3 regions of the Nonomuraea helvata genome follow, and region 2 is predicted to be linked to each of the others. Evidence: riboswitches for the same ligand, from Rfam matches in the RefSeq annotation. Region 2 holds a riboswitch; each other region holds the start of a gene.
What was found. Region 2 has a riboswitch for thiamine pyrophosphate ahead of tenA (thiaminase II). Riboswitches for the same ligand answer to the same signal wherever they lie in the genome.
Positions count from the first base shown of each region.

Region 1: linked by a shared signal. The riboswitch ahead of ABD830_RS05510 (FAD-dependent oxidoreductase) and the one ahead of tenA (thiaminase II) in region 2 are both predicted to bind thiamine pyrophosphate.
Region 3: linked by a shared signal. The riboswitch ahead of ABD830_RS40540 (purine-cytosine permease family protein) and the one ahead of tenA (thiaminase II) in region 2 are both predicted to bind thiamine pyrophosphate.

Region 1 is NZ_BAAAXV010000001.1:1,211,871-1,215,876, reverse strand. It holds gene ABD830_RS05520 (thiazole synthase) at 1-491, opposite strand, end outside; gene thiS (sulfur carrier protein ThiS) at 484-684, opposite strand; gene ABD830_RS05510 (FAD-dependent oxidoreductase) at 681-1,856, opposite strand; TPP riboswitch at 1,846-1,962, opposite strand; gene ABD830_RS05505 (NAD(P)/FAD-dependent oxidoreductase) at 2,022-3,185, shown strand; gene ABD830_RS05500 (Rv2175c family DNA-binding protein) at 3,216-3,590, shown strand; gene thiE (thiamine phosphate synthase) at 3,568-4,006, shown strand, end outside.
Region 2 is NZ_BAAAXV010000002.1:455,359-459,364, reverse strand. It holds gene ABD830_RS17975 (LacI family DNA-binding transcriptional regulator) at 1-731, opposite strand, end outside; TPP riboswitch at 1,506-1,601, shown strand; gene tenA (thiaminase II) at 1,593-2,306, shown strand; gene ABD830_RS17965 (AfsR/SARP family transcriptional regulator) at 2,287-4,006, opposite strand, start outside.
Region 3 is NZ_BAAAXV010000009.1:1,602,837-1,606,842, reverse strand. It holds gene ABD830_RS40560 (TenA family protein) at 1-288, shown strand, start outside; gene ABD830_RS40555 (Fpg/Nei family DNA glycosylase) at 307-1,185, shown strand; gene ABD830_RS40550 (winged helix-turn-helix transcriptional regulator) at 1,291-1,680, shown strand; gene ABD830_RS40545 (rhodanese-like domain-containing protein) at 1,677-2,000, shown strand; TPP riboswitch at 2,075-2,189, shown strand; gene ABD830_RS40540 (purine-cytosine permease family protein) at 2,180-3,511, shown strand; gene ABD830_RS40535 (methylated-DNA--[protein]-cysteine S-methyltransferase) at 3,477-4,006, opposite strand, start outside.

The DNA of each region.
Region 1 (4,006 bases), on a different contig from region 2:
TTGCGGATGCCGAGGCCCGAGCCGATCGGCGCGCCCAGCGGCATCACGGCCGCGCAGCCCGCCTGCTCCAGCCTGCGGGCCAGCGCGGGATCGTCCCCGATGTACGGCAGCACCACGAACCCGTCGGCCACCAGCCGCTCGGCCGCGTCGAACGTCTCGATCGGGTCGGGCAGCAGCGTCCGCTCGTCGGCGATGACCTCGAGCTTGACCCAGTTCGTGCCGAGCGCCTCCCTGGCCAGCCGCGCCGTCAGCACGGCCTCGCCCGCGGTGAAGCAGCCGGCCGTGTTGGGCAGCACCTTGATGTCCCGCTTGCGCAGCACGTCGAGGACCGAGCCGCGGGCATCGGGGTCGAGCCGCCGCATGGCCACCGTGGTGATCTCGGTGCCGGACGCGGCCAGCGCCTGGTCGAGCACGTCGAGCGAGGGTGCGCCGCCGGTCCCCATGATGAGCCGGGAACCGAACTTCTCCCCGGCGATGATCAGATCATCCACCTTGCACCGCCGTCAGAACCTCCACCCGGTCACGGTCGCTGAGTGAGGTCGTCTCCCACGAGCTCCGCGTGACCACCTCGTCGTTCACGGCCACGGCCACCCCGGTGGTGGCCGAGGTCAGTCTGCGTACGGCCTGCGCCACGGTCATGCCGTCGGCCACCTCGTGCGCGGCCCCGTTGATCGTCACAATCATGAAATTTCCCGAAACCTTCCAGGCGCGCACAACGCCGCCAGCTCGCCCTCTTCGCCCCGCAGGATGTCGGCCGTCAACGGCGCCAGCAGCACGCCGCCCCGGTGGTGCCCGGTGGCCAACGCGAGCCCCGGGGTGCCGCTCGGGCCGATGACGGGCAGGTTGTCCGGCGTGCCCGGCCGCAGCCCGGCCACGACGTCGGCGACCTCCAGCTCGGTGACGCCCGGCACCAGCTCCCTGGCGTCCCGCAGCAGCTCGTACAGCCCGCCCGCGGTCACCCGGGTGTCGAACCCCATCTCCTCCTGGGTCGCCCCGACCACCAGCTCGCCGTCACCCCGGGGGACGAGGTAGACCGGCGTGCCGTGCACGGTGCCGCGTACGCAGCGGGTGAGCAGCGGCTGCGGGGAACGCAACCGCATGATCTGCCCCTTGACCGGCCGCACCGGCACCTCGGCCAGCCCGGCGCTCCACGCCCCGGCCGCCAGGACGACCCGCTCCGCCCGTATCTCGGACGCCCGTCCGCCCGGTTCCGCGCTGGCGGCGGGACTGGGCGTCTGACTGGGCGTCTGACTGGGCGTCTCACCGCCGGGCGGCTCGAGGCGTACCCCCGTGACCCGGCCGCCGCCGTCGCGCAGCAGCTCGCCGACGCGAGCCCGTACCAGCGGGACTCCCAGCCGGTCGAGGGCGGCGAGCAGCGCCGCGGTCACCCGCCGCGGGTCCACCCAGGCGTCGCCGGGGGCCAGCAGCCCGCCCCGCACGGAGGGCGCCAGCATGGGCTCCAGGCGGCGGCACTCGCGCCCGCTCAGCCGCTCGACGGGCAGCTCCAGCTTCTCCATGTACGCGGCCAGCTCGTCCAGCGCCGCCAGGTCGTCGGCCCCGAACGCCACGTCGAGCGTCCCGTCGGAACGCAGGTCCAGGGCCTCGGCACCCGGCAGGCCCGCGTCGGCGGCCAGCTCGGCGGCGAAGCCGGGCCAGCGGCGCAGCGACGCCGCGCCCAGCCGCAGCAGCGGCGCCTCGGTGTAGGAGACCTCGCTGACCGGTGCCAGCATGCCCGCGGCCGCGTGCGAGGCGCCCGAGGCAGGGGCGGGGTCGACGAGAGTGACCGGCCGCCCGTCGCGGGCCAGCCGCCAGGCCACGGAGAGCCCGACGACGCCGGCGCCCACGATCACATCCATCCGCGCTCCCTTCGCCGGCATGATCCGGATCAGGTGTCTTGCGGTCGAAGGCCCGGTGAAGCCTTCCTCTCAGCCCGGTTACGGCCGGACTCCCGCGCGTCTTTCCGCCTCAAGCCTACGGCCTCGGCGCGACGGCCCGGCACCGCCCCCGTTATGGTCATGAACGTGAATCATGTCGTGGTGGTAGGAGCCGGCCTGGCCGGGGTGCGCACCGTGGAAGCGCTGCGCTCGCGGGGATTCGGCGGAAGGATCACTCTGATCGGTGAGGAGCGCCATCGCCCCTACGACCGCCCGCCGCTGTCGAAGGCCGTGCTGTTCGGCGACGCCGACACCAGCTACGTCGGCACCGACCTGGCCGCGATCGACGTGGACTTCCGCCCGGGCGTCAGCGCCAAGTCGCTGCGCGAGGGCGTCGTCGAGACCACCGAGGGCGAGGTGGGCTACGACGGGCTGGTCATCGCCACCGGGGCCGAGCCGATCAGGCTGCCCGGCGACGGCCCGCAGCACGTGCTGCGCACGATCGACGACGCCCACGAGCTCAGGGCCATGCTCGTCGCCGGCGCCCGCGTCGCCGTCATCGGCGCGGGCTGGATCGGCGCCGAGGTGGCCACCGCCGCCCGCCGCGCCGGCTGCGCGGTGACGGTGATCGAGGCCGGTCCCGCGCCGCTCGCGGCCGCCGTCGGCGCCGAGATCGGGGCCCGCACCCAGCGCTGGTACGACGAGATCGACCTGCGGCTCGGCACCATGGTCGACTCCGTGGACGAGGGCGGCGTGCGCCTGGTCGGCGGTGAGTTCGTGGAGGCCCACGTGGTCGTCACCGGCATCGGCGTCCGCCCGGCCGTCGAATGGCTCACCGGCGCCGACATCGACCTGCACAACGGCGTGGTCGTGGACGAGCACCTGCGTGCCTCGCTGCCCGACACGGTCGCCGTCGGCGACTGCGCCGCCTGGTGGTCGCGCCGCTGGCAGACCAGGCTCAGGGTCGAGCACTGGGACACCGCGCTCAACGCCCCCGAGGTCGCCGCCGCGAGCCTGCTGGGCGAGGACGTGGCCTACGATCCCGTCCCGTACTTCTGGTCGGAGCAGTTCGGCCACATGGTGCAGTACGCCGGCCACCATCCGGCGGGGGAGCGGCTCGTCTACCGCGGCGACCCGGCGGGCAAGTGGTCGGCCGTCTGGCTCACCGCCGACGACGCGCTCGCCGCGGTGCTCGCCGTGGACCGGCCGCGGGACCTCGTACAGGGGCGCCGGATCATCGACGCGGGGCACCGCCTCGACGCGGAACGCCTGGTAGATCCAGATGTCCCCCTACGGGATTGTGTTGTTTGAGCAAGCACGCCATGTGGTAGTTGTGGTTTCGTGACGCTTTCTGTTGCACAGATCGACCGGGAGACCGACCAGCTCGTAGAAGAGTGGCTCACTCTCCCCGAAGTGGCCTCGCGCCTTGACCTTTCGATCGGGCGGGCCAAGCAACTCCTCAAGGACCACAAGCTGCTCGGCGTGCGCCGCGGCAGCGGCGGGCCGCAGGTGCCTGCGGTGTTCCTCGACGGAAAGGACGTGATGAAGGGCCTGCCCGGCACGCTGACCGTGCTGCAGGACGCCGGCTACGACGATGTCGAGTCGCTGCGCTGGCTCTTCACCCCAGACGAGTCGCTGCCGGGGTCGCCCATCCAGGCGATCAAGGCCGGCCGTCATACGGAGGTCAAGCGGCGTGCCCAAGCCCTCGGTTTCTGAGGCGCGCCTCTATCTCTGCACCGACGGCCGCCGCGACCGCGGCGACCTGGCAGAGTTCCTCGATTCGGTGCTGGCCGCCGGCGTGGACATCATCCAGCTGCGGGAGAAGGGCCTGGAGGCACGCGAAGAACTCGCACTCCTCGAAGTCTTCCGCGACGCCTGCGACCGGCACGGCAAACTGCTGGCCGTCAACGACCGGGCGGACATCGCCTATGCCGCCCGGCCCGACGTGCTCCATCTGGGGCAGGACGACCTTCCTGTGACGGTCGCGCGAGAGATACTCGGCGACGACATCGTCATCGGACGGTCCACCCACTCCGCCGCCGAGGCTTCCGCCGCGGCCGTGGAGCCGGGCGTCGACTACTTCTGCTGCGGCCCCGTCTGGCCCACCCCCACCAAGCCCGGCCGCCCGGCGC
Region 2 (4,006 bases):
GTCACGTCGTCGCGCCTGGCCAGGCGCGCGCCGGCCTCGAGGCCCGAGCGCGGGGTCCCGTCACTCTCCACGATCTCCGGAACCGGGGCTCCCGCCGCCTCCAGCGCCTCCCGCCAGCCCAGCAGCCGCCCGCTCGGCCGGCCGGAGGCCGGTATCCCCACGTGGTGCACGGTGCGATGGCCCAGTCCGAGCAGGTAGTTCGTCGCATCCCGCGCGCCGGCGTGATCGTCGAACAAGGCGCGCGGGACGCTCCTGCCCTGCCCTGCGGAGGACACCGCCGCCACGGGGAGCGTGTCGGGCAATGCCGCCAGCGCCCGGCTGCCCTGGATATCGAACTCGAGCACGATCATCCCGGCGAGCGGCTGGTCGAGCGCGAGGTCCACGGCCACCCGCGCCGACTCCTCGTCGTCGCCGTCCAGCATCGTCAGGGCGACCACCAGGCCGACCGCGCGGGCGGCCTCCTCGATCCCCCGTATCGTGCTGGCATAACCGTATCGGGTGGTGTCGCTGGTCAGCACGCTGATGATGGAGCGCCGGCCAGTCACCAGGGCGCGCGCCGCGGCGTTAGGGCGGTATCCCAGCTCCTGGATCGCGCGTAGGACCTGCCTGCGCTTGTCGGCGCTCACCGGCGCGGACCCGCTCAGCACCCGAGACACCGTGGGGACGGACACGCCGGCGGCCTTCGCCACGTCCGCGAGGATGGGAGGGCGGGTGTGCGGGCGGCGGGTCACACCGGTAAGCGTACATACCAGGAGGTGAAGGCTCAGACGGGCGGCTCCTCCGCCTCTGACAGGCACGCGAGCTGCGTGGCCAGGGTGGCTCGCCCAAGGAGATCGCTCGCGCACTCGGGATCACCCGTCAGCGGCGGCCCCCTGATCCGCGCGGTCATGGCCGAGGCCTGATCCGACCAGCCGCTGAGCGAGGCGGCGGGCTGCTGGGTCGGGGGTAGGTGTGGACGGCGGGTCGTGGGACGATGCGGCGTTCACCTGGTTGCGCACGGGTGACGTGGCGGTGCTGGGGGAGCGGCGGCCGCCGGCGTTGGAGAGCTGTCGCAGCGATCGCCCGCGGCCCCGCCGGCGCCGTTACCGGTGCCGCCCAGTCGCGCGCGCGTAGCTTGGAGGCCAGCCGGGTCTTTCCGACACCGGTCTTCCCTTCGATGAGGGCCACGGCCGGTGGCTGCAACACCGTCGACACCAGCCGGGCGAGCTCTTCGCCGCGCCCGACCAGCGTCGGCGACACCAGTCGCCGCCTCGATACACGGGACTCCCGCAACCCTGACCCGGCTCGTCTGATACCGCTGCCGGTAGCCTCCGCCGGGCTCCAGGCTGACCGGGCGGCCGGTTCCGGCCCCGGCTCGCTCCGAGCACGTCCGTGATCAATCCTGGAGGCGGTGTTTCCAAAGATCACGACGTGGAGGCGTCGGTGATCGCGCGGTGGTACGGATTGCCATCAAATGGCACGCCCCCGACACCAATGGATGGTGCTTCTGATCCTCTGCTAACGTTCACCGTGACGCGGGGTGCCCGGGAGGCCGGGCTGAGATCACACCCGTCGAACCTGATCTAGTTCGCACTAGCGAAGGGACGTCATCGGTGACTTTTTGTGAGCAGATGTGGATGCGCACGGCCACGTTGCTCGAGGCGATCCACGACCACCCGTTCAACACCGCGCTCCGCGACGGCACCCTCGACCGGGACCGCTTCGCGTTCTACCTGGTCCAGGACGGCCGCTATCTGGTGGCCTACTCCAAGGTGCTCGCGACGGCCTCGGCCCGCGCCACCGACCCGGCCGACGCCGCGTTCTTCGCCCGGAGCGCGCACACGGCGCTGGTCGTCGAGCGTGGCCTGCACGCCGGCTACCTGCAGCAGTTCGGCCTGGCGGCCGCCGAGACGGAAGCCGTCGCCACCTCGCCCACCTGCCTGGCCTACTCCTCCTATCTGCAGGCCACGGCCCTGGCCGCCCCCTTGCCCGTGCTCGCCGCCGCCGTGCTGCCCTGCTTCTGGGTCTACCAGGACGTCGGCACGGCGCTGCTCGAGCGCACGGCGGAGGTCGCCGACCACCCGTACCGGAGCTGGATCGCCACCTACTCCGACCCGTCCTTCGCGGCCTCGGTGGAGCAGGCCAGGGCGCTCGTGGACCGGCTGGCCGAGCTCGCCGACCCGGGGACGCGCCGGGCGATGGAGGAGGCGTTCTGCCGGGCCACCGAGTACGAGTGGATGTTCTGGGACAGCGCGTGGCGCCTCGAGAGCTGGCCCACGGAGCGGTGGCTGGCCGGACACCCCGCCGTCACGCGAACGACTCGCTGAGCTCCCTGCGCAGCTCGTGGGCCTGGTGCAGGTAGTGGCGGGCCAGCACGGAGCGCCCGGACGAGTGGTACAGCTCGCCCAGCGACTGGTACGTGTCGGCCTCGCCGCTCCGGTCCCCGAGCTGCTGGAAGATCACCAGTGAGCGCTCCAGCTGGTCGGAGCCGTCCGACCGGTCGCCCCTGGCCACCTGGAGCCCGCCCAGGTTCCGCATCGCGTACGCGCCGCAGTGCCGATCCCCGAGAGCCTCGAAGATGTCCAGCGCGTGCCCCTGGAAGCGCATGGCCCGGTCGGACTCGGCGACCAGGTCGTACAGGCGGCCGAGCTGCATCGACACGCAGCCCTCGCGGTGGGCGTCGCCGAGCTCCTCGGCCAGCCGCAGGGCGTCCCCGAGCCACCTGGAGGCCTGGCGCACGTCGCGCAGCGACAGGTAGACGCGCCCGATCGCCTGCCGCGCGTACGCCTCGCCGCTCCTGTCCCCGATGGCCAGGAACATGGCCAGCGCGTGCCTGAAGGATCCGAGCGCCCTGAGATGCCGGCCGGAGAACTGGTTGACCGCCGCCAGCCCGCAGATCGAGATCGCCTCGCTCCGCGTGTCGCCCAGCTCGTGGAAGATGACCCGCGCCCGCCGGAACATGTCGCCGGCCTCGGCGTAGCGGTCCTGGTAGACGCAGACCTGTGCCAGGCCGCGGAGCATGGCGGCCTCGCCGTGGCGGTCGCCGGCCGCGCGGGCGCTGTCCAGGGCGACGCGGTGCGTGGTCTGCCACTCCTCCAGGCGGCAGTGCAGGTCGAAGTACGGCACCAGGGTCGCGGCCAGCCCCCACGCGGACTGGGCCAGGCCCGCGTCGGCGGCCAGCCGTACGGCCTCGACCAGGGAGTCCTGCTCGGCGTCGAACCACGCCAGCGGCTCGGCGGTCAGGCGGCCGAGGGTCTCCCGCTCCAGGCTCCAGCGGGGCGCCCCGTCGGACGTCAGCCCGAACAGGGTGGTCGGCAGCTGCGTGGCAGCGTGTTCGGCGGCGGTCAGCCAGCCGCCGAGCACCCTGACGAGCGCGTGCCGTTCGGCGCCGTCGATGGTGGGGGCGCCCGCCTTCTCCTTCGCGGCGCAGCGGACCAGGTCGTGCAGGCGGTAGCGGGGCTGGCCGACGGGGTCGGTGCCGGCCAGGCGCAGCAGGTTGGCGTCCACGAGGGTGTCGACCACGGTGTCCGACCGGTGCCGGTCGAGCACGGCGTCGGCCACCCAGCCGGGCACGGACTGCGAGCCGAGCAGGCCGAGCGCGCGGAGGGCCAGGGCCGCGTCGCCGGGGAGCCGGCGGTAGCTGAGCTCGAACGAGCCGCGTACCTCGAGGTCGCCGGCGCGCAGCTCGTCGAGGCGGCTCGTCTCGTCGTCCAGCCGCTGCCGCAGCACGTTCAGCGGCCAGCCGGGCCGCCCGGCCAGCCGGGCCCCCGCCACCCTGACGGCCAGCGGCAGGTGGCCGCAGGAGTGCATGATCGCCTGCGCGGCCTCGCGCTCCGCGGCCACCCGCTCGGCGCCGACGATCTTGCCGAGGAGCTCCTCGGACTCCGCGGGCGCCAGCACGTCGAGCTCGAGCTGGAGGGCGCCCGGCAGTTCCGCGATCCGCCGCCGGCTCGTGACGAGCACCGCGCAGCCGTGGCCGGGCAGCAGGGCGCGTACCTGCGCGGTGTCGGCGGCGTCGTCGAGGAAG
Region 3 (4,006 bases), on a different contig from region 2:
GCGTACACGGCGTTCCTGCTGGAGTCCGCGGCGTCGTATGGGGAGGGGTTGGCTGCGCTTTATCCGTGCATGTGGGGTTATTCGAGCCTTGGGCGGATATTGGCGGAGAACCCGCCCGCGGAGCCGAGATATCGGGCCTGGGTGAACACGTACGCGGATTCGGGGTTCGCGGCGCTGACCGTGCGGATCGCGCAGATGATCGACGAGGCGGAGCCGGACCCGGCGCGGGCGGAGGCGCTGTTCACCGAGGGGATGGCGCACGAGCTGGCCTTCTGGAACGTCCCGTAGCCGCCGTACGCTGGTGGCATGCCGGAACTTCCTGAAGTGGAGTCTCTCACCCACTTCCTGCGCGAGCGGGCCGTGGGACGTACGGTTCTCGGGGTCGACGTCGTGGCCATCCAGGCGCTCAAGACGTTCGACCCGCCTGTGACCGCGCTCGGCGGGCTGACCGTCACCGGCGTGTCGCGGCACGGCAAGTTCCTCGACCTCGACTGCGACGGCCTCCACCTGGTCATCCACCTGGCCAGGGCGGGGTGGCTGCGCTGGCGCGACGACCTCTCGGGCGCGAAGCCGGTGCGTCCTGGCAAGGGGCCGCTGGCGGTACGGGTCCGGCTGGCGCCCGACGACGAGGGGCTGGCGCCCGGGTTCGAGCTGACGGAGGCGGGGACGCAGAAGCGCCTCGCCGTCTATGTCACGAAAAATCCGCAGGAAATCCCCGGCATCGCCTCTCTCGGCCCCGACCCCCTCCACGAGTCCTTCACCGTCGACGCGCTCAAGCGCATCGTGAGCGGCAACCGCACCCAGATCAAGGGGCTGCTGCGCGACCAGAAGGTCATCGCGGGCATCGGGAACGCGTACTCGGACGAGGTGCTGCACGCGGCCAGGATGTCCCCGTTCAAGATCGCGTCGTCGTTGACGGACGCGCAGATCGCCGACCTGCACGAGGCCATCGTCACCACGTTGGGCGAGGCGGTGGAGCGGGCGCACGGGCTGGCGGCCAAGGACCTCAAGGCGGAGAAGAAGTCCGGGCTGCGCGTCCACAACCGTGCGGGGCAGCCGTGCGACGTGTGCGGTGACACGATCCGCGAGGTCTCCTTCGCCGACTCGTCCCTGCAGTACTGCCCCACCTGCCAGACCGGAGGCAAGCCGCTCGCGGACCGGCGCCTGTCCCGCCTGCTGAAATGAGCCGCGTTCCGGTTACTGCTCAGGAGGTCGGTTCTCTCTTGTAACCGGGACATGTTTTCGGCGAGCATGGGCACCGTGGAATCACACGATCACTGCGACAGCACGATGGACGACGACTACGACGTGCGTCAGTGGGACACGCGCGAGGACTGCGAGGTCCGTCAGATACTCGACCGCATCGCGGACAAGTGGTCGCTGCTCGTGATCGCGCTGCTCGACTGCCAGAGCCTGCGCTTCACCCAGCTCCGCCGCGAGATCGACGGCGTCAGCCAGCGCATGCTCAGCGTGACGCTGCGCCAGCTCGAGCGCGACGGCCTGGTCACCCGCACGGTCCACCCCGTCGTGCCGCCGAGGGTCGACTACGCGCTGACGCCGCTCGGCCGTACGCTCCACCAGACCATCAAGACGCTGGTCACCTGGACGGAGGAGCACCAGCAGGAGATCGCCGCCGCGCGTGCCGCTTATGACTCGAGGCGCGAGATGATGGAAGCATGACCGTTCCTGAGATCGAGGCCAGTGCAGTTCCCGACGATGCCTACCTGCTCGACGTCCGAGAGCAGGACGAGTGGGTCGCGGGGCACGCGCCTGAGGCAGTCCACATCCCCATGACCCAGATCCAGGGGCGGGTGGACGAGGTGCCCGGCGACCGCACGGTCTACGTCGTCTGCCGGGTGGGTGGCCGGTCCCTGCAGGTGGCGGCCTGGCTCAACCAGCTCGGGCGCGACGCGGTCAACGTCGGCGGCGGCATGCAGTCGTGGGAGTTCGCGCGCCGCCCGATGGTGAGCGAGACCGGGCAAACGCCCTTCGTGGCGTAAAAAGCTCAAAAAGCGGGCGTAAAGCCTCCCTGTGGCATTTCCGCCGCCACTGAGGCATGATGAGGGCGCCAACTTCAGATCGTCGCGGGAGCTCGGGGTTCGCCGGGCTGAGAGGGCAGCAGAGATCCGCTGCCGACCGCCTGAACCTGTCCGGGTAATGCCGGCGTAGGGAGTGTGCGATGACGCATGTCGCCGACGAAGTTCCCCTGACCCTCGAGGGCAGGCCGCCGAAGACCCTGGGCGTGCTCGACCAGGGTGCGCTCTGGGCGAACCTCGGCGTCAGCCTTCTGGGCTTCTCCGGGGCGCTGCTCCTGCTCGACCCGCTCGGCGGCGCCCCGCTCAGCCTGACCGCCGCGCTGGTGGCCGTCGTGGTGGGCAGCCTCGTCGGCACGGCCATGGTGGGCCTGTCCGCCGTCCCGGGCACGCGGACGGGGCAGCCCGCGATGGTGCTGCTGCGGGGGCTGTTCGGGGCGCGGATCTCGTACGTGCCCACGGTGCTGAACATCGTGCAGATGATCGGCTGGGGCGCGTTCGAGCTGTGGGTGATCGCCAAGGCCGCCGGCGCGATCTTCGGCGCGGTGCCGTACCAGGTGTGGGTGATCGCGGCAGGGGCGCTGACCACCGCGCTCACCATCTGGCCGCTCGGGTCGGTGCGGATCCTGCGGCGGTACGTCACCATCGGCGTGATCGTGTCGATGGTGTGGTTCGCCTGGTTCTTCCTGACCCGGGCGCCCGTGCACACCGGCGGGTCCTGGGCGGCGTTCGCCCCGGCCGTGGACTACGTGATCGCGCTGTCGGTGTCGTGGGTGCCGATGGCGGCGGACTTCGCCCGGCACTCCCGGTCGAGCGGGGCCGCGTTCACCGGCGTGGTCGGCGGGTACACGCTGGCGCAGGTGGCCTGCCTGGGGCTCGGCGTGTACGCGGTGGCCCTGGCGGGGGCGGACGCGGTGCAGGCCGACGGGACGTCGGTGTTCGGCCCGTTCGTCGCGGTGCCGTTGGGCGCGCTGTTCTTCGCGATCCTGGTGCTGCGCGAGACCGACCAGTCGTTCGCCAACGTCTACTCCACCACGCTCTCGCTGCAGAACCTGATGCCGCGCGTGGACCGGCGCATCTTCTCCACCGCCATCGGCGTGCTGACCGTCGCGATCGCCCTGTTCGTGGACGTCAACTCGTACGGGGCGTTCCTGGGCGTGATCGGGGCGGTGTTCGTGCCGATGTTCGCGGTGCTGGCCGTGGACTACTTCGTGCTCGGCGGCTCGCACAGCTGGAACACCGAGGAGCACGCGCCGTCGCGCTGGTCGAGGCTGGTGCCGTGGGCACTCGGCTTCGTGGCGTACTGGCTGACGACCTCCACGCCCACGCTCCCGCAGTGGGACGCCTACTGGCAGTCGGTCCGCGAGGCCATCGGCTTCACCCGGCAGTCGTGGATGAACGGGGCGCTCGGCGCGGCCGTCGTGGCCGCGCTGGTCACCCTGCTCATCGGCGTGTTGACGCGCGCTGCTCGACGTTGAGCAGGTGCTGCTTGGCCGCCGGGCCGCCCGCGTAGTCGCCGATCCCGCCGTCCTCGCGCACCACCCGGTGGCACGGCACGATCACGCACACGGGGTTGGAGGCCAGCGCGTTGCCGATCGCCCGCAGCGCGCGCGGTCTGCCGATGCTCGCGCCGATCTCCTCCAAGGTCGTCGTCGTGCCGTACGGGATCGCCATCGTCTTCTGCAGCACCGTGCGGGCGAACGGCGTGGCCAGCGTCAGGTTCACCGGTGTGGCGAACGCGCGCAGGCGGCCGGAGAAGTACGCGTCGAGCTCCCTGCGCACCGGGTCGAGCCGGCGGGCGTCCTGCCCGATGAAGCTGCCCACATGCCTGGTGAGCAGCTCGAACACATTGTTCTCCGGCTCGAAGCTGCACGCCACGATGCCCTTGGCCGTCACCGCGAGCACCAGCCTGCCGACGGCGCCGTCATAGGTGCCGAACGCGATGTCAGGGGGCGTCTCACCTCGATAGGTGC